Regions from separate parts of the Priestia sp. FW507-14D1A genome, predicted to be linked through region 2. Evidence: a T-box and tRNA genes for the amino acid it is inferred to sense, from the RefSeq annotation. Region 2 holds a T-box; the other holds one or more tRNA genes.

Region 1 (9,738 bases), on a different contig from region 2:
GTTTTATTTTATTGTTATCGCATTCGTTCCGCAAAATACGATATATTTGTAATAACTTTTGTTAAATCGTTCGGATTTAATTGACTTTAGCGTGATAAATTGATACACTTATCCATGGTTAAATTATGTCGTAGTGAGCTGTTGCTTACTAAGCGGAGGTGCTTAAGATATGTCTTCAGTCGTTGTAGTAGGAACACAATGGGGAGATGAAGGAAAAGGGAAGATTACAGACTTCCTATCAGAAAATGCAGAAGTGATTGCACGTTACCAAGGTGGGAACAATGCAGGTCACACAATTAAGTTTAATGGTGAAACTTATAAGTTACATTTAATTCCTTCAGGTATTTTTTATAATGACAAAACATGTGTAATTGGAAACGGTATGGTTGTCGATCCAAAAGCGCTTGTTCAAGAATTAAAATACTTACATGATCGCGGTGTAACAACAGAAAACTTACGTATTAGTAACCGAGCTCATGTGATTCTTCCATATCATTTAAAATTAGATGAAGTTGAAGAAGAACGTAAAGGTGAAAATAAGATTGGTACAACGAAAAAAGGTATTGGACCAGCTTATATGGATAAAGCAGCACGTGTTGGTATTCGAATTGCCGATTTACTAGACCGTGAAGTATTTGAAACAAAATTAACACAAAACTTAGCTGAAAAGAACCGCCTTCTTGAAAAAATGTATGAAGTAGAAGGCTTTACATTAGAAGAAATTTTAGATGAGTACTATGATTATGGTCAACAAGTTGCAAAATACGTTGTTGATACATCAGTAGTATTAAATGATGCGTTAGACGAAGGACGTCGTGTACTATTTGAAGGCGCACAAGGTGTTATGTTAGATATCGACCAAGGAACATATCCATTTGTTACATCTTCAAACCCAGTAGCGGGTGGAGTAACAATTGGCTCTGGTGTAGGTCCATCTAAAATCAAACACGTTGTAGGTGTATCAAAAGCGTATACAACTCGTGTTGGTGACGGTCCTTTCCCAACTGAATTAACAAACGAAATCGGTGATCAAATCCGTGAAGTAGGACGTGAGTATGGTACAACAACTGGTCGTCCTCGCCGTGTAGGTTGGTTCGACAGTGTAGTTGTACGTCATGCTCGTCGCGTTAGCGGAATCACAGATTTATCTTTAAACTCAATTGATGTATTAACGGGAATTGAGACATTAAAGATTTGTGTAGCTTACCGTTATAAAGGGGAAGTTATGGAAGAATTCCCTGCTAGCTTAAAAACACTTGCAGAATGTGAACCTGTATACGAAGAGCTTCCAGGTTGGACAGAAGATATTACGGGTGTGAAAACATTAGATGAGTTACCTGATAACGCTCGCCACTACTTAGAGCGCGTGTCTCAATTAACAGGTATTCCTTTATCTATTTTCTCTGTAGGTCCAGATCGTACACAAACAAATGTATTACGTGGTGTATATAGCTAAATAAAAAAGGTTAGCTCCTCGTGAGCTAACCTTTTTTATTGATAATTGGTGCTTTGTTAACAAGATTTTTAAAAAAAGCTCAATAATAAAAAGAAAGTTTTAAAAAAACTATTGCATTCATATTAAATATCATGTTATTATAATAAGCGTCGCTAAGAGATATAACATGAGCCATTAGCTCAGTTGGTAGAGCATCTGACTTTTAATCAGAGGGTCGAAGGTTCGAGTCCTTCATGGCTCACTTTTGTTACAACGTGGCCCGTTGGTCAAGCGGTTAAGACACCGCCCTTTCACGGCGGTAACACGGGTTCGAATCCCGTACGGGTCATTTTTAATATTTTTAATACATAGCATATAGACTGAGGTCCCGTGGTGTAGCGGTTAACATGCCTGCCTGTCACGCAGGAGATCGCGGGTTCGATTCCCGTCGGGACCGCCATTTTGGCTCGGTAGCTCAGTTGGTAGAGCAAAGGACTGAAAATCCTTGTGTCGGCGGTTCGATTCCGTCCCGAGCCATCAAAAAGCATGACTTTATTTAAAGTCATGCTTTTTTCTTTTATTTACATTTAAAAGAAAACGTTATTTGCTTTGTATCTCTTTTGTGGTAATATATTACTTTTGTATTTAGAGATGGTTGAAAATCATATATCTTCATGTATAGTAGAGGATGAACTTGTGACGTTTCAAGGGTTATCAAGTATAATAAAACTACGGTATTCAAACAGTATGAATACTATCTTTTATATTTTGCTTCAACTAATAAAGGAGAACGATGATCATGGATAAACGTATTTTAGTCGTAGATGACGAAAAGCCGATTGCAGATATTTTAAAGTTTAATTTGCAAAAAGAAGGTTACGAAGTATTTTGTGCTTATGATGGCGTAGAAGCACTTGAAAAAGTGGAAGAAGTACAGCCTGAAATGATTTTATTAGATATTATGCTTCCTCAGAAAGATGGAATGGAAGTTTGCCGAGAAGTGCGCAAAAAATATGATATGCCAATTATCATGTTAACAGCAAAAGACTCTGAAATTGACAAAGTTTTAGGTCTAGAATTAGGTGCAGATGATTATGTAACTAAGCCATTTAGTACGCGTGAATTATTAGCACGTGTAAAAGCTAATTTACGTAGACATCAACAGGTAGCTGTTCCAACGGAAGAAAGCGAAACGAATGAAATTACGATTGGAGCACTTGTTATTCACCCAGATGCTTATATCGTGTCTAAGCGCGGAGAAACGATTGAACTGACTCACCGTGAATTTGAGCTGCTGCATTATTTAGCGAAGCACATTGGACAAGTCATGACGCGTGAACACTTGCTTCAAACTGTATGGGGTTATGACTATTTTGGTGATGTGCGTACGGTAGATGTAACAGTTCGAAGATTACGTGAAAAAATTGAAGATAATCCAAGCCATCCAATGTGGATTGTAACAAGACGTGGAGTAGGCTATTATTTACGCAGCCCAGAGCAGGAGTAATTTTAGATGAAGAAAGTAAGGCTCCTGCAATCTATTCATTTAAAGTTTGTATTGATTTATGTGCTGCTTATTTTAATTGCGATGCAAATTATTGGGGTCTATTTTGCACGACAATTAGAAAAAGAATTAGTTAACAACTTTCGAACGTCTCTTCAAGAGCGGACAGACTTGCTGACGTATAACATTGGACAAGAAATGGTGAAAAATCGTGATGATGATTCACCCACTCTTGAGGAAGACTTAAAGACTATTTTACGAGATTTTGCTTCAAGACCCAATTTAGCTTCAAATGATATGAATGACATCTCTGAAGTAAGAGTCATTGACCAAAATAGAAGAATCATTGCTACATCGAACTCAAATCCTCAACAGATCATAGGTAAAAAGACTAATGATTTAGCGATTACAAATGCGTTGTTAGCAGGAACGAACTCTGATAATGTATTTGTTGATCAAAGCGGACAGCGAATTAGAGTTATGATACAGCCTATTCGTTTACAGGATAAAGTAGGTGCCAGTCAATCAAATTCAACTAATAAAAATGGAAAAGTTCAGTCTAGCGAAGAAATCTTAGGTGCTATTTACTTAACAGCTTCCATGGAGCCTGTTTACGATCAAATGAGTAATATCAATCAGATCTTTAAGGCAGGTACGGTGATTGCTCTTTTTATTACAGCTATTTTAGGCGTGTTTTTAGCTCAGACGATTACTCGTCCAATGTCTGAAATGAGAAAACAAGCACTTGAGATGGCCAAAGGGAATTTTACGAGAAAAGCTAAAGTATACGGGTATGATGAGATTGGTCAGCTAGCTCTCACATTCAACAACTTAACAAGAAAGCTTCAAGAAGCACAGGCAACTACAGAAGGGGAGCGCCGTAAGCTTAGCTCGGTATTAGCTCATATGACGGACGGCGTTATTGCGACGGATCGAAAAGGAAGAGTAATTTTAATTAATGATCCAGCTGCAGCTATGCTAAATGTTTCACGTGAAACGGTTTTGTCTGACCCAGTTGTTTCTCTATTAGATCTTGAAGAAACGCATACGTTTGAAAGCTTGCTTGCTAATCAAGAGTCATTAATTTTAGACTTTAGTACAAAATCGGATCCCTTTATTTTAAGAGCTACCATTTCCGCTATTCAAAAAGAGACCGGTTTTATTAACGGGATTATCATTGTCTTGCATGATATTACAGAGCAGGAGAAAATTGATCAAGATCGCCGAGAATTTGTAGCGAATGTTTCACATGAATTGCGTACGCCGTTAACAACGATGCGCAGTTATTTAGATGCGCTTGCAGAAGGAGCATGGCAAGATAAGGACTTAGCTCCAACATTTTTAAATGTAACGCAAACGGAAACAGAACGAATGATTCGTCTCGTTAACGACTTGCTTCAATTATCTAAGCTAGATAGTCAAGACTACCGATTTAGTCGTGACCCAATCAATTTTGTGAAGTTCTATCATTACATCATTGATCGCTTTGAAATGACAATTGAACAAGGTATTTCGTTCGTGCGCGACTTGCCAAATGAAGCAATCTATGTCGCTATCGATCAAGATAAAATTACACAAGTATTAGATAACATTATTTCCAATGCAATAAAATATTCACCTGAAGGCGGAACCATTACGTTTTCAATTGCTCAGCATACGCATGAAATTGTTGTGAGCATTAAAGACCAAGGTATGGGAATTCCAAAATCAAATTTAGCTAAAATTTTCGAACGCTTCTATCGTGTAGATAAAGCACGAACGCGTAAATTAGGCGGAACAGGATTAGGGCTTGCTATTGCCAAGGAAATTATTGAAGCACATGATGGACGCATTTGGGCAGATAGTCAGGAAGGAAAAGGAACAACGATTTACTTTACTCTTCCGATTGAAAGTGAGAATGATGACGAATGGGAATGAGATATGAACATATCAAAACGGCCATCTTAGTTGTTCTCGTCGCTTCCAGTTTAATTATGACGTATCATATATGGACGTATCAGCCTTCTTATAAGGTCATTTCAAAAAATCAACATTTGCAGGAAGTTGAAGTGAGTTCAAAAAGTAAAATAGAAGATCATATTCTTCCAACAGAAGTTCTCTATCATCGAAACGACAATCACTACATGTCTCACGACGAAGATGATGTAAACAAATGGGTAAATGAAATGAAAAAGTGGAAATTTTCGAATGTGACGGACGTTTCGGATGCTATTTCTCCTGATGGATTTTTAAATTATGTCCATGGAAGTAATTCTATTGAAGTGTTGTATCCAGACGCGCTACCTTTGAAAACGTTTCAACAGCTTTTTTCATTTTCTCAAACGTCTTTGCCTAATCAAACATTTGACCGTGTACTCATTAAAATTAAGCGTACACCTTCCTTTTTCGTGAGCGTGTATCTTGTGAATTATGAGCAAAAAAAGATTTATTCGGTTACAGTCAAGAATTTGGCCAAAGATGATATCAAAGAATTAGAAGATAAAATGAAACGTACGTATGCCCCGAGCTTTGTATATAAAGAAAACAAAAATCGGTATATTTTCCTTCCGGAAAATAATATCACGATGAATAGTGAAGTCTACTATACGAGCATGAGGCATTTAGATATTGAAAAATATAAAGAAGCGCTTTTTAACAACCCAGACTATGCACGGAAAGAAACGTCTACAAACCGAGATGTCTACACCGAAGGTACAAAGGTGATTAATGTTAATACGAAGACAGATGTGATGGAATATGTGAATCTTGTAAATTCCACGACCGAAGTAATGGAAGATTATAATTTAATAAATCGCAGCTTTAGCTTCGTTAATGACCACGGCGGCTGGACGGAATCTAATTACAGGTTCAACAGCTGGAATCGTATTACAAAAGAAATTAGCTACCGTTATTATAAAGATAACTATCCAGTGTACAGCAATCAGGGAATGACTGAAATATATCAGAGATGGGGAAATGCGGAGATTTTAAATTACCGTCGTCCTCTTTATCGTTTTGTGAGAGTACAGGATTCGAGTGTAGAAAAGCTGCAGTCATCTCAAAAGGTGATTCAATTAATTGAAAAACACCAAAACTTTGACCCGAATCTGTTAAAAGATATTTCAATAGGCTATCAGCTAGAAGAAGTGTCACAGCAGCCGAAAACCGGTGAAAAGACGGTTGAGTTTAATTCTAATTCTGTCAAACTCGTTCCTTCTTGGTTCTATTATTATAATAGCAAGTGGTATCGAATTGCACCGCCGACCGAAGGAGGCGATAACGATGGATTGGAATAGAACAAAAACCATCTTTATTTTCACTTTCTTGATTCTTAATATTTACTTAGGCTATCAGATTTTTAAAACTCATCAAGAAGATCAGTACTCTCTATTTGTAGAGTCGAGCGTTGAAGAACAATTGACGAGTGAAGGCATTGAATATAAACATTTATCTACAGATGTGAAGGAAGCTTCGTCGTTAAATGCCAAAAGCAAACTGTTTAAAGATGAAGATTTAAAAAAGTTAAAAGAACAAAAAGCAACGCTGCTTGAGGAAAAAACAATTCGAAGCGTATTAGACAAACCTTTTTCAGTACCTGAAAAAAGTCCCGAAGCAAAGCTAAGTCAATTTCTAAAACGGTATGTGATCTCAGGTAAGGATTATGAGCTATGGAATGTTAACAAAGAGAAAAAAACAGTTACATTCTTTCAAAAATATAAGAAGCATAAAATCTTTGATAATGAAAATGGCATGATTGTTGCTCATTTAAATGATAAAGGTGAAATTATTTCTTATGAACAAACGATGCTAGGTTCTGTAAAAACGTTAGATGATGAGCAGGATGTTTTAACGCCTTTAAAAGCATTGGAAAATTTGTTTTTGAAGGGTGAATTGAAAAAGAAAGATTCTGTAACAAAAGTAGAGTTTGGGTACTATACGTTTGATCTGCCGCTACTAAATTCTCAAGTTTTAGCACCAACTTGGCATGTTATTGTAAATGGAGATACGAGTTATTTTGTAAATGCCTTTGAAGGGCAGATTATTAAAAAAGGAAATAAATAAGTATTTGGAGTGAGATAAATGAGCCTGCATTTCAGCGTGCTAGCGAGTGGGAGCACAGGAAATGCGATTTTAGTAAGTGATGGAGAACATTCCTTACTAGTTGATGCAGGGCTGAGCGGAAAACAAATGGAAGCTCTATTTCAACAAGTAAATCGCAATATCCCGGATTTATCAGGAATTTTAGTGACTCACGAACATAGTGACCATATTAAAGGACTAGGTGTTCTGGCACGTAAATATAAGCTCCCTATTTTCGCAAATGAAAAAACGTGGAACGCAATGGATGGCTTGATCGGCAACATTGATACGGAACAGAAGTTTCACTTTGAAATTGGCCAAACGAAATCGTTTGGTCAATTGGAAGTGGAGTCTTTTGGCGTTTCGCATGATGCTGCAGAGCCTATGTTTTATGTCTTTCATCAAGGGTCTAAAAAATTAACCCTTATTACGGATACCGGCTATGTAAGTGACCGCATGAAAGGTACGATTAAAAATAGCGATATGTACGTATTTGAAAGCAATCATGATGTCGAAATGCTGAGAATGGGGCGCTACCCTTGGAGCATTAAAAGACGAATTCTAAGCGACGTGGGACATGTATCAAATGAAGACGCGGCGCTTGCAATGGCAGATGTGATTGGAGATCAAACTAAACGCATTTACTTAGCGCATTTGAGTCAAGACAATAACATGAAGGAAATTGCCCGCATGTCTGTTGCGCAAGTGTTACAACAGAAAGACATCAGTGTAGAGGACAATATTCTTCTATGTGATACAGATCCAAAAAGACCAACTGATATTGTTTATGTATAGTCTCTCGAAAGGAAGCGAAAAATAACTTCATTTAGTACGTGAATGCAGACATTCATGATGATAAATGAAGGGTTCGGTGATAGTGTGGAACATTATGATGAAGGCCAAGAGCCAAATAGTCGGCCGCCTAAACGCCGCAGAGGATATTTCGCTTCTGCTCTGATTGGAGCTATTATAGGTGCACTTATTGTACTGCTTCTTATGCCAGCCTTGGTGAGGAACGGGATTTTGCCATACGGATGGATGGATGATGAAAATGGAGATGAACAAACAGGGTCTACCATTCAAAAATCAGTATCTCTTGACGTCACCACGGCCGTCACAAAAGCTGTTTCTGAAGCCAATGCAGCAGTTGTAGGAGTTGTAAACATCCAGAACTCTGAAAGCTTTTGGAATGATGAACGAACTGATGCCGGGACGGGCTCAGGTGTTATTTACAAAAAGCAAGGCAACAAAGCTTATATTGTGACAAACTATCATGTCATTAAAGGCGCTAACGAAATTGAAGTGAGCTTCAGTAACGGTACAAGGGTATCGGCTAAAATTCTTGGCAGCGATGATTTAATGGACTTAGCAGTTCTTGAAATTGACGCAGGCCACGTGACAAAAGTGGCTACCTTCGGAAATTCTGATAAGCTTAAAGCTGGTGAACCAGTGATTGCAATCGGAAACCCGCTAGGCCTTCAATTTTCTGGCTCCGTTACACAAGGAGTGGTCTCAGGGGTTAACCGTGTCATTCCTCAAGATTTGAATGGCGATGGAAATCCTGATTGGCAATCAGAAGTTATTCAAACAGATGCCGCCATTAACCCTGGTAATAGCGGGGGTGCTCTTGTTAATATTGATGGTGAATTAATCGGTATTAATTCCATGAAAATTGCTCAAGAAGCAGTAGAAGGCATTGGTCTTGCGATTCCAATCAACATGGCTAGGCCCATTATTAATGACTTAGAACGATATGGTGAAGTCAGACGTCCGTATCTTGGAGTTAGTACACTATCATTAAGTGAGGTATCAGGGTATCATTTAAAAGAAACCCTTAAGTTACCGCATGATGTAGTAAACGGAGTCGCTGTTCTAAAAGTTGAGCCAGGTTCGCCAGCCGCTAAAGCCGGATTAAAGGAATATGATGTGATTGTTGAGTTAGATCACAGCAAAGTAAGGGACATTGCGACACTTCGCAAACACCTCTACATTGAAAAAGAAATTGGCGATAAAATGAACGTAACGTTCTATCGCGATGGCAAAAAGAAATCCACAGAAGTAAAATTAACGCGTCAAATGAAGTAAAATAAAGTTATCCACAGGGGATAAACTCCTGTGGTTTTTTAATGAAAAGAATAGAGAAAGGAAGATAAATACATGAAGATATATTGCTGTTTAGAACATACAGAACTAGCGCTGGATGTAATGGTAGATGAGATTGAGCTAGCGCCGGTTTTTGAAAAAATAGAAAATTCCACTGACAAAAAAAGCTGTGAATATTGTGAAAATGAAGCTGTATATGTAGTAGGGAACTAATATTCTTATACAAAATGTGGATATAACATGTGGATATGTGGATAATATCTGTGGATAAGAGATAAAGGAGAGGAGAATAGCCTGTGAATATCTCTATTATAACCATTGGAAAGCTAAAAGAAAAATACTTAAAACAAGGTATTCAAGAATATTTAAAGCGTTTATCAAGCTATGCAAAAGTGGAAATTATTGAACTTGCAGATGAAAAAGCGCCAGAAAACTTAAGTGAATCTGAAATGGAACAGGTAAAACAAAAAGAAGGAGAGCGCATCTTAGCGAAAATCTCAGACGATACTTATGTGATCGCATTAGCTATTAACGGAAAACAAAAGTCTTCCGAGGAACTCGCAAAAGAAATTGATTCATTAGCTACCTACGGAAAAAGCAAAATAGCGTTTGTCATTGGCGGGTCGCTTGGTTTAAG
Region 2 (9,738 bases):
GCGATTCATAATTTCTTCGCGTGATTGCGAAAAACTAGAGTGAATGGACGCAATAACAAAATCTAGCTCAGCTAGCATTTCATCATCATAATCAAGTGTTGCATCAGGCAAAATATCCATTTCAATTCCTGCTAGTATTGTAAAATCATCGAACTGTGCGTTTAAACGATTAATTTCTTCACGCTGTTTACGAATGCGTTCAGGCGTTAGACCGTTAGCTACTTTTAAATACTGAGAATGGTCTGTAATCGCCATGTACTCATAGCCTCGCGCGCGACATGCTTCCGCCATTTCTTCAATCGAATACGCCCCGTCGCTCCACGTGGAGTGCATATGCAAATCACCTTTTACGGCACCGTAGGTCACAAGGGTTTGAGGCTTTATAAATGCATCTACTTCCGTTCCATCTTCACGAAGTTCAGGCGGAATAAAAGACAGGCCAAAATGTTCATAGAATGCTTGTTCAGACTCAAAAGTCATAACTTCGCCTGTCTCCGCATTTTCAACGCCATACTCGCTAATTTTTTCACCGCGTTCTTTTGCTAATTGACGCATACGCACATTATGATCTTTTGATCCTGTAAAATGGTGAAGCGTTGTGGCAAACGCTTTATCTTCTACAAGACGAAAATCCACAGACACATCGTACTCATAGGCTAACGTTACCGATACTTTTGTATCTCCATTTGCAATGATATCCTTCACATTTGGCAGCGATACTAGCTGTTCACGGACAGCATGAGGCTCAGCTGTTGAAATAATAAAATCGAGATCTTTTACGGTCTCCCTCATGCGGCGAATGCTCCCTGCTTGAGAAAAACGCTCAATGCTATGCATCTGTTTAAGGGCTTCTAAAATTTCTTCCGCTATTGGAAGCATAAAAGCAAGAGGCAAACGATCAGGACGCTTCCCAAACTCTTCAATGGCAGCGATAATTTTTTCTTCTGTCTTTTTACCAAAACCGCTTAGTCCCTGCACTCGATTTTCCATACAGGCCTGATGCAGTGATTCCATATCTCGAATATCTAGCTCTTTATATAATTTAGCGATTTTTTTACCTCCAAGCCCCGGCAGCTTAAGCAAAGGAATAAGTCCTTCAGGAACTTCTTGCTTTAGTTCTTCTAATACGCTTGACTCATTTGTTTCCATATACTCTGTAATGACTGCAGCCGTTCCTTTTCCAATCCCTTGGAGCTTGGTAAAATCCTCAATCTCTGTCAGCGTTCTTTCGTCCGTTTCTAGCGCTGCAGCTGCTTTTCGAAAAGCGGAAATTTTAAAAGGGTTATCTCCCTTTAATTCCATATATGTAGCAATTGTTTCTAACAATTTAATAATATCCTTTTTATTCATCTCTTTTCACCAGCCTATTATCATAATAACGAAACTTTCAAAAACATGATGAGTGACATATGTACTCTCCCAAATTTTCATCTAGACATATTTTTATCCTCATGAAAACCGCAGGTCAGACTGCGATAAAAAAAGAGGGTATCTCAAAAGTATTATGACACTTTCGACACACCCTCTCAACAAGCTATTGTAATTTCATTACATTACACCATACTGAGTCCACAAATCTTGAATCGCAGACGATAAGTATGGAGTATTTTGTACGATATTGATTGCAATTGAAGACTGTTGAATTGGCGTTTGAATTTCACTTACAGGAATCACGGCTCCAATGTATAACAAAATAAAAACGATGATATACACTTCAACGAATCCAAGTGCACCTCCGCCCCATTTATTTAACTGGCGCAGAATTGGCAGTTCGGTTAAAGCCGTTAAAACAGAGCCTGCAAGGCGAAGTACAATGTGAGTAGCAAAAAATAAAATCGCAAATGCAATCATTCGATAAAAAGCGTCTTCTATCGTTCCAGAATCAAATACAAACGATGCGACACTTTGCTGCTGAATATTGTCCGGAAACGGAATCAACAAGCGAAGTCGGCTTGCCAGATCTCCACTAAACATATAAGCGACGATAAACGAAACCGCAAAACTGACAATATGAATGAGCTGCAAAATAAATCCTCTTTTAAGACCGGTTACAAAGCCTAAAAGAAGCAATATAATTAAAATGATATTAAGCATTGACTCAGTCATTCCTCTTTTCCATAAAGTTTTTGTTCAAGTCTCTCATAGTCTTCTTTCAGTTTTATATATTCGTGTACAGCATTCACAGCTGTTAATACTGCTAATTTATTGATATCTAAAGAAGGGTTTTTAGTACTGATTTCACGCATTTTTTCATCCACTATAGAGGCGACAAGTCGAATATGGCTTGTACTTTCGCTACCGACGATGCTATACTGCTGACCAAAGATGTCAACTGTCGCACGTGTTTTATCTTGTCTTGACACGAGAAAATCCTCCGTTCCACGAAAAATCCTAATCCCTATCATACCACGAAGAAGACTTCAATGGAAACATATCTATATTTAAGCTATCATAAGGGATAGTGCTTATAAAGTAAACTAAAATACCCCGAAAGGAGTGAAGCATTATGTCACATGCTGTTATTAAGGTATCAGCTGATCAAATAGCTAAAATGAAGATTCATTACACATCCTATCTACAGCCCAAACTTCCGCAGGGAAGTATTTTTGCAGCTAAAACTCCCGGCTGTTCCATCACTGCGTACCGCTCTGGAAAAGTACTTTTTCAAGGAAAAGAAGCTGAAACAGAAGCGGCTAAGTGGGGAGGTCCTTTAGATGCTGCGAAAAAGGCTCCTGTCTCACACCTCCCATCAAACTTCAGCTCACTATCTGTCATCGGTTCTGACGAGGTAGGGACAGGAGATTATTTTGGTCCTATGACCGTAGTTGCTGCCTATGTTCAAAAAGAGCAGCTTCCTTTATTAAAAGAATTAGGAGTACGAGATTCAAAAGAGTTAACGGATGCTAAAATTATTGAAATTGCCAAGCAGCTTGTTTCGTTTATTCCCTATAGTTTGCTTGTTTTACATAACGAAAAGTATAATGCATTTCAAGAAAAAGGCATGTCACAAGGTAAAATGAAAGCTCTGTTGCACAACAAAGCTTTATCCAACGTGTTAAAAAAATTGGATCCTGAAAAACCCGATGCCATTTTAATTGACCAGTTTGTCGAAAAAAACACCTATTATAAACACGTGGTAAAGGAAAAAGAAATTATCAAAGAAAATGTCTTTTTCAGCACAAAAGGAGAAAGCGTTCATTTATCTGTAGCTGCTGCTTCCATTATTGCCAGATACGCATTTTTAAAACAAATGGATTTGCTGACGGAAAAGACCGGGATGGTTATTCCTCGGGGAGCTGGCGCACAAGTTGATATCGCCGCTGCTAAAATCATTAAGAAACATGGCGTGAATGCGCTGAACTCCTTAGCTAAAATTCATTTTGCTAATACGGAAAAAGCTTTAAAATTAGCTAAAAAATAAGAGATGTGGAAATCCACATCTCTTTTTTTATTCTTATGAACGAAGCGTTGCACCAAATTCTTTTTCTACAGCCTCTAACACTGCACCATGTGCTTTTGCTACTTCTTCATCAGTTAATGTACGTTCAGGATCTAAGTATCGTAAAGAGAAAGCTACAGATTTCTTGCCTTCTTCCATACGCTCGCCTTCATATAGATCAAATACCGTCACGTCTTTTAAAAGTTCTCCGCCCGTCGTATAGATGACGCGCTGAACTTCTCCTGCAAGAACGTTTTTATCTACCACAAGTGCAATATCACGTGTAATAGATGGGAATCTTGGAATAGCTGAATAACGAACTTCTTCGACATCTGCAGCTAATAACTCTTGAAGGTGTAATTCAAATACGTATGTTTCACGAAGACCATACTGTTTCTGAGCAATAGGATGAACTTGACCTACGTATCCAATTTCTTTTTCATCTAACCATACAGCCGCTGTACGTCCAGGGTGCATACCGTCTTTTTTAACAGGAGCATATGAGATTCGTTTCTCTAAACCAAGCTGTGCAAATAACCCTTCTAGTACACCTTTAATCACATAGAAATCAACGACTTTCTTTTCACCTTGCCAGCCGTGAGCATGCCATAGACCCGTGATTGCACCAGCTACGCGCTCCTGCTCATCCGGTAATTCTCCTTCACCTTTAGATAAGAACACTGAGCCTGTTTCGTATAGTGCAATAGAATCCGACTGGCGAGCATTATTATGCTTCACTGCTTCTAGCAAATGAGGCACTAAGCTTTGACGAAGGATGCTGCGATCTTCACTCATCGGCATTGCTAGACCAATCGTACTTGTTGCATTTAGTGCAAACTGAGTAGCTTTTTCAGCGCTCGTTAGCGAATATGTTGTTGTTTGTGCTAGTCCCGCACCTTCTAAGAAACGGCGAACTTTACGGCGTCCAAGCTGATACTCTGTTAGTTTTCCTGGAGTTGCCACTGTTACAGGAAGCGTTGTAGGAAGGTTGTCATAGCCATACATACGCGCTACTTCCTCGACGATATCTTCTTCAATTGTAATATCGCCTCTACGAGTTGGCACTGTTACAACAATGGTTTCGTCTTCCACTTTGTTTTCAAATTGAAGACGGTTCATAATGTCTTGTACTTCTTCCATTGATAGCTCTGTACCAAGCACATCGTTAATACGGCCAAGTGACACAGCTACAACAGCAGGTTCCACAGTTAGTGTATCTACTTCTACAGTACCGCTTACCACTTCACCTGAAGCGTATTCAGCCATTAATTCTGCTGCGCGGTCAGCAGCTACACGCGTACGGTTAGGATCAATTCCTTTTTCAAAACGAGCGCTTGCCTCACTGCGAAGACCGTGGTCTTTTGAAGCTTGGCGAACCGTTAAGCCTTTGAAGTAAGCTGATTCAATGAGAACATTTACCGTATCGTCTTTTACTTCGGAGTTCGCTCCGCCCATTACACCTGCAAGAGCTACCGGCTCACTGCCGTTTGTAATGACAAGCTGATTGCCTTTTAATACGCGCTCTTGATCATCAAGTGTTACAAACTTTTCGCCTTCTGACGCGTGACGTACAACAATTTCTTTTGAACCAAGACGATCATAGTCAAAAGCATGCAGCGGCTGGCCGTATTCAAGCAAAATATAGTTGGTAATATCAACAACGTTGTTATGAGGTCGAATACCAGCTGCCATTAAACGCGTTTGCATCCATAATGGTGACGGAGCAATTTTTACGTTTTTCACAACGCGCGCTACGTAAAGCGGATTGTCTTCTTTTGCCTCTACTTTAACGGAAAGATAATCAGCTGCTTGCTCATCAGACGTTTGCACGTTTACTGACGGATACTTCACTTCACGACGTAAAATAGCAGCCACTTCATGTGCTACACCTAACATACTTAAGCAGTCTGAACGGTTTGGTGTTAGCCCTAGCTCTAATACTTCATCGTTTAAGTTTAATGCATCTAGTGCATCCGCTCCTACTTCAGCATCGCTTGGGAACACGAAGATGCCTTCTTGATAATCTTTTGCCACAAGCTTGCTTTCAATGCCAAGCTCTTGAAGAGAACAAATCATACCGTTCGATTCTTCACCGCGAAGCTTAGCACGCTTGATTTTAAAGTTACCTGGAAGTACAGCTCCCACTTTTGCAACCGCTACTTTTTGACCTTGTGCCACGTTCGGTGCTCCGCACACGATTTGAACGATTTCTCCTCCGCCAAGATCTACTTGACAGCGGCTTAATTTATCAGCATTTGGATGCTGTTCACGTTCTACAACGTGACCAATTACTACTCCGCTGATGCCTTTATTTAAGTTTTCTACACCTTCAACTTCAATTCCACTTTTTGTGATTTTATCTGCTAACTCTTCTGCCGTTACGCCTGATAAGTCAACATACTCTTGTAACCAACGATAAGATACAAACATCGTAGTCCCTCCTTTATACTTGTTTAAATTGATCTAAGAAACGAACATCATTTGTATAGAAATGACGAATATCATCCACGCCGTGTTTTAACATAGCAATACGCTCTACACCGATTCCAAAAGCAAACCCACGATATTTAGTTGAATCGTATCCAGCCATTTCAAGGACATTTGGATGAACCATGCCGGCTCCTAAAATTTCAATCCAGCCTGTTTGTTTACATACATTACAGCCTTTACCTCCACATTTTGCACACGATACGTCTACTTCTACAGACGGCTCAGTGAAAGGGAAGAAACTTGGACGAAGACGAATTTCACGGTCTGCACCGAACATCTTTTTCACAAATACTTCAAGCGTGCCTTTTAAATCGCTCATACGAATATTTTCGTCTACTACAAGACCTTCAATTTGCATGAATTGATGAGAATGCGTAGCATCATCATCATCGCGGCGATACACTTTACCCGGGCAAATAATTTTAACAGGTCCTTTGCCTTCATTCTTGTTCATAACACGAGCTTGAACAGTTGATGTATGCGTACGAAGAAGCGTTTCTTCCGTAATATAGAACGTATCTTGCATATCACGCGCTGGGTGACCTTTTGGCAAGTTCAGCGCTTCGAAATTATAGTAGTCCTGCTCTACTTCCGGTCCTTCTGCTACTTCATAGCCCATTCCTAAGAATAAATCTTCTACTTCTTCAACCACGCTTGTTAGCGGGTGATGCGTACCTGCTTTAACAGGGCGTCCTGGCAGCGTTACGTCGATTGTTTCTGAAGCGAGTTTACGCTCTACCTCGGCTGCTTCTAACGCCGTTTGTTTTTCTTCAATTTTAGATGCAATAGCTTCACGCACTTCATTTGCAAGTGCTCCCATTACAGGACGCTCTTCAGCTGAAAGTTTTCCCATACCGCGAAGTACTTCTGTGATAGGGCCTTTCTTTCCTAAATAAGCTACGCGTACGTCGTTTAATTCTTTTAAAGCACTTGCTGCTTCGACTTTTGCAATTGCTTCTTGTTGAAGTTCTTGTAAACGTTCTTTCATCACTTATTCCTCCTTTTAACGTAAAAAATGACAAATAAAAAAACCTCCTCCCAAAAAAGGGACGAGGATTAGTCGCGTTACCACCCTTGTTAACTATATACACAGACGTATACAGTTCACTTCATTCAAGTTAACGGAATCTCCGGAACACCTTTACATCTATGTAAGATGGTCTAAGTGTCAACTCAAGAGGTGAATTCACTTATTACATTTATAAAAATGCTTTCAGTCACGGCATTTTCTCCCTGCATAAATGGCCATAAGCTACTGCTCTCTTTCATCGTTTTTTACATATGTAACTATTGTATTATTATAGTGAAAACACGTTCTCGATGCAACTACATTCCGCGTAAATAATAAAGTAAGATTCCAGAAGCCATGGCAACATTTAGCGACTCGCTCTTTCCATAGATGGGAATGTACAGATTCTGATCCGTTTGTTCCAGCACTTTCTGGCTTACGCCGTTTCCTTCATTTCCCACAATCAGCGCAAATTCGTTTGAAGGTTTTACGTGTGTGTAGACCTTTCCATTTTGTAGCGACGTGCCGTAAACAGCTATTCCTCTTTCTTTTAACAGTGAAATCATTTCGAGTAAATCACCTTTTACAATTGGAAGGTGAAAAATAGCTCCTTGCGTTGAACGAACAACTTTTGGGTTGTACACATCCACGCTGCCCTCTCCAACGATAATAGCCTCCACTCCGGCAGCATCAGCAGTTCGAATAATCGTACCTAGGTTACCTGGATCTTGCACCGCATCTAAAAGCAATACTTTCTGTGCTGTATGAATGATTTCTGCATGCTTCGTTTGAAAACACACAGCGATAATTCCTTGAGGTGTTTCGGTGTCAGATAACAATTTGATTATTGCTTCGTTTACAACGGTTATTTCAATACCATCTATGTTCCACTGTGCTGGTACTTCAATCGGTTCGCGTATAATTAGTTCCTTTACGCAATCCTTATTTTTGATAGCTTCTTCGACTAAATGAAAGCCTTCTACCATAAAAAGGCCCTGCTTATCACGGTCTTTTTTATTATGCAGCTTTTTCCACGCTTTTACCTGCGGATTTTTAACTGAATCAATTTGTTTCACAAACATAACTCCTTTATCTATACAAAAATAAATAGTTCGATTACATTTTGCTCAATAATCATTAGATAAGTTTCACTTTATTGTACATAGAAATCGCAAAGAAAACAAAAGCTATTGGTAACTTTACGATAGCTGAGGTGAAAATGATGGATCTTAATTTACGAAATGCTGTTATTGCAAACGTTTCAGGAAACTCAAAAGAAGAGCTTGAAGCTACAATTTCTGACGCTATTCAAAGCGGTGAAGAAAAAATGCTCCCTGGACTTGGTGTTTTATTTGAGGTGCTTTGGGAAAAGTCTCCAGAATCAGAAAAAGAAGAAATTCTGACAACGCTTGAAAACGGTTTAAAATAAATAGCCTTTTCCTATGTACAGCAAAAAGCTCATTCTCCTAGGAGAATGAGCTTTTTTTAATTATACGTAATTGCGTTCACCGTATTTCGGTCTAAGCGTTTAATTACTTCGGCAATTAATTTAACTGCATTTTCATAATCATCACGATGAAGCATCGCTGCATGAGAATGGATATAACGAGTTGCGATCGTAATCGAAAGTGCTGGAACCCCGTTAGCTGAAATATGGATAGAACCTGAGTCCGTACCGCCTCCAGCGATTGCATCAAATTGATATGGAATATTTAATTCATCTGCCACATCTACCACTGTATCTCGAAGTCCTTTATGAGAAACCATGGAAGCATCATATAAAATGATTTGCGGACCATCTCCCATTTTAGAAGATGCTTCTTTATCAGAAACACCAGGTGTATCACCAGCGATACCGACATCAACAGCAAATGCAATATCCGGTTCAATAAAGTTAGCGGATGTTTTTGCACCTCGAAGTCCAACTTCTTCTTGCACCGTTCCTACACCATACACAACATTTTCATGTGTTTCATTTTTTAAAGCTTTTAATACATCGATAGCGATTGCACAGCCAATACGGTTGTCCCAGGCTTTCGCTAGCAGCATCTTTTCGTTGTTCATAACCGTAAATTCGAAATAAGGAACAACCTGATCACCAGGCTTCACTCCCCACTCCGCTACTTCTTCTCTGCTAGAGGCACCAATATCGATGAACATATCTTTAATGTCAACTGGCTTTTTACGAACTTCTGGAGGCAGGATATGAGGAGGCTTTGAGCCAATAATCCCTGTTATCTCTCCTTTAGACGTAACGATGGTTACGCGTTGAGCAAGCATAACTTGAGACCACCATCCGCCTACCGTTTGAAAACGAATAAAGCCGCGTTCATCAATTTGAGTCACCATAAAGCCTACTTCATCTAAGTGACCGGCTACCATAATTTTAGGCCCTTGTTCGTTGCCTACTTTTTTTGCAATCAAACTGCCTAGCCCATCCGTCGTTACTTCATCTGCATAAGGTGCAATATATTTCTTCATAACCTCACGCGGTTCACGCTCATTTCCAGGAATTCCTTTTGCATCTGTTAGTGCCTTAAGCATTGTCAATGTTTCATCTAACTTTGTCATATGGATTACCCCTTTCATATGTATACCTCTATTATAGCTAAAAAGAGGTTGAAGTAAAATTTCCCATCCCTTTATTTCTAGTATCCTTGTTCTTGGCGTTTAAAATTCACTTCATTTTTTGAGATGTATGCTTCTTCAATATGTTCAGCGGAAAAACCAAACATATCGCCAAGCGTCATGTAAGATACAAACATGTCCACATAGTTTTCTTTCGACTGATCCTGCTCGA

The links. The T-box of region 2 lies ahead of pheS (phenylalanine--tRNA ligase subunit alpha). A T-box ahead of a tRNA ligase gene usually reads a tRNA of that ligase, here a tRNA-Phe.
Region 1: it encodes a tRNA-Phe, which carries the amino acid that the T-box ahead of pheS (phenylalanine--tRNA ligase subunit alpha) is inferred to sense. The anticodon was not compared.

The regions. Positions count from the first base shown of each region.
Region 1 covers NZ_JBYSWQ010000004.1:29,762-39,499, forward strand. The annotation lists gene AC3WJG_RS15840 (adenylosuccinate synthase) at 170-1,456, shown strand; tRNA gene AC3WJG_RS15845 (tRNA-Lys) at 1,625-1,697, shown strand; tRNA gene AC3WJG_RS15850 (tRNA-Glu) at 1,713-1,784, shown strand; tRNA gene AC3WJG_RS15855 (tRNA-Asp) at 1,820-1,895, shown strand; tRNA gene AC3WJG_RS15860 (tRNA-Phe) at 1,900-1,972, shown strand; gene yycF (response regulator YycF) at 2,235-2,942, shown strand; gene walK (cell wall metabolism sensor histidine kinase WalK) at 2,949-4,856, shown strand; gene AC3WJG_RS15875 (YycH family regulatory protein) at 4,847-6,214, shown strand; gene AC3WJG_RS15880 (two-component system regulatory protein YycI) at 6,201-6,980, shown strand; gene AC3WJG_RS15885 (MBL fold metallo-hydrolase) at 6,999-7,793, shown strand; gene AC3WJG_RS15890 (S1C family serine protease) at 7,851-9,083, shown strand; gene AC3WJG_RS15895 (CxxH/CxxC protein) at 9,156-9,314, shown strand; gene rlmH (23S rRNA (pseudouridine(1915)-N(3))-methyltransferase RlmH) at 9,398-9,738, shown strand, end outside.
Region 2 covers NZ_JBYSWQ010000001.1:1,405,140-1,414,877, forward strand. The annotation lists gene polX (DNA polymerase/3'-5' exonuclease PolX) at 1-1,350, opposite strand, end outside; gene AC3WJG_RS07720 (CvpA family protein) at 1,549-2,106, opposite strand; gene zapA (cell division protein ZapA) at 2,103-2,363, opposite strand; gene rnhC (ribonuclease HIII) at 2,507-3,421, shown strand; gene pheT (phenylalanine--tRNA ligase subunit beta) at 3,455-5,869, opposite strand; gene pheS (phenylalanine--tRNA ligase subunit alpha) at 5,883-6,917, opposite strand; T-box leader at 6,972-7,207, opposite strand; gene AC3WJG_RS07745 (TrmH family RNA methyltransferase) at 7,256-8,020, opposite strand; gene sspI (small acid-soluble spore protein SspI) at 8,161-8,367, shown strand; gene AC3WJG_RS07755 (M42 family metallopeptidase) at 8,424-9,509, opposite strand; gene AC3WJG_RS07760 (dUTP diphosphatase) at 9,587-9,738, opposite strand, start outside.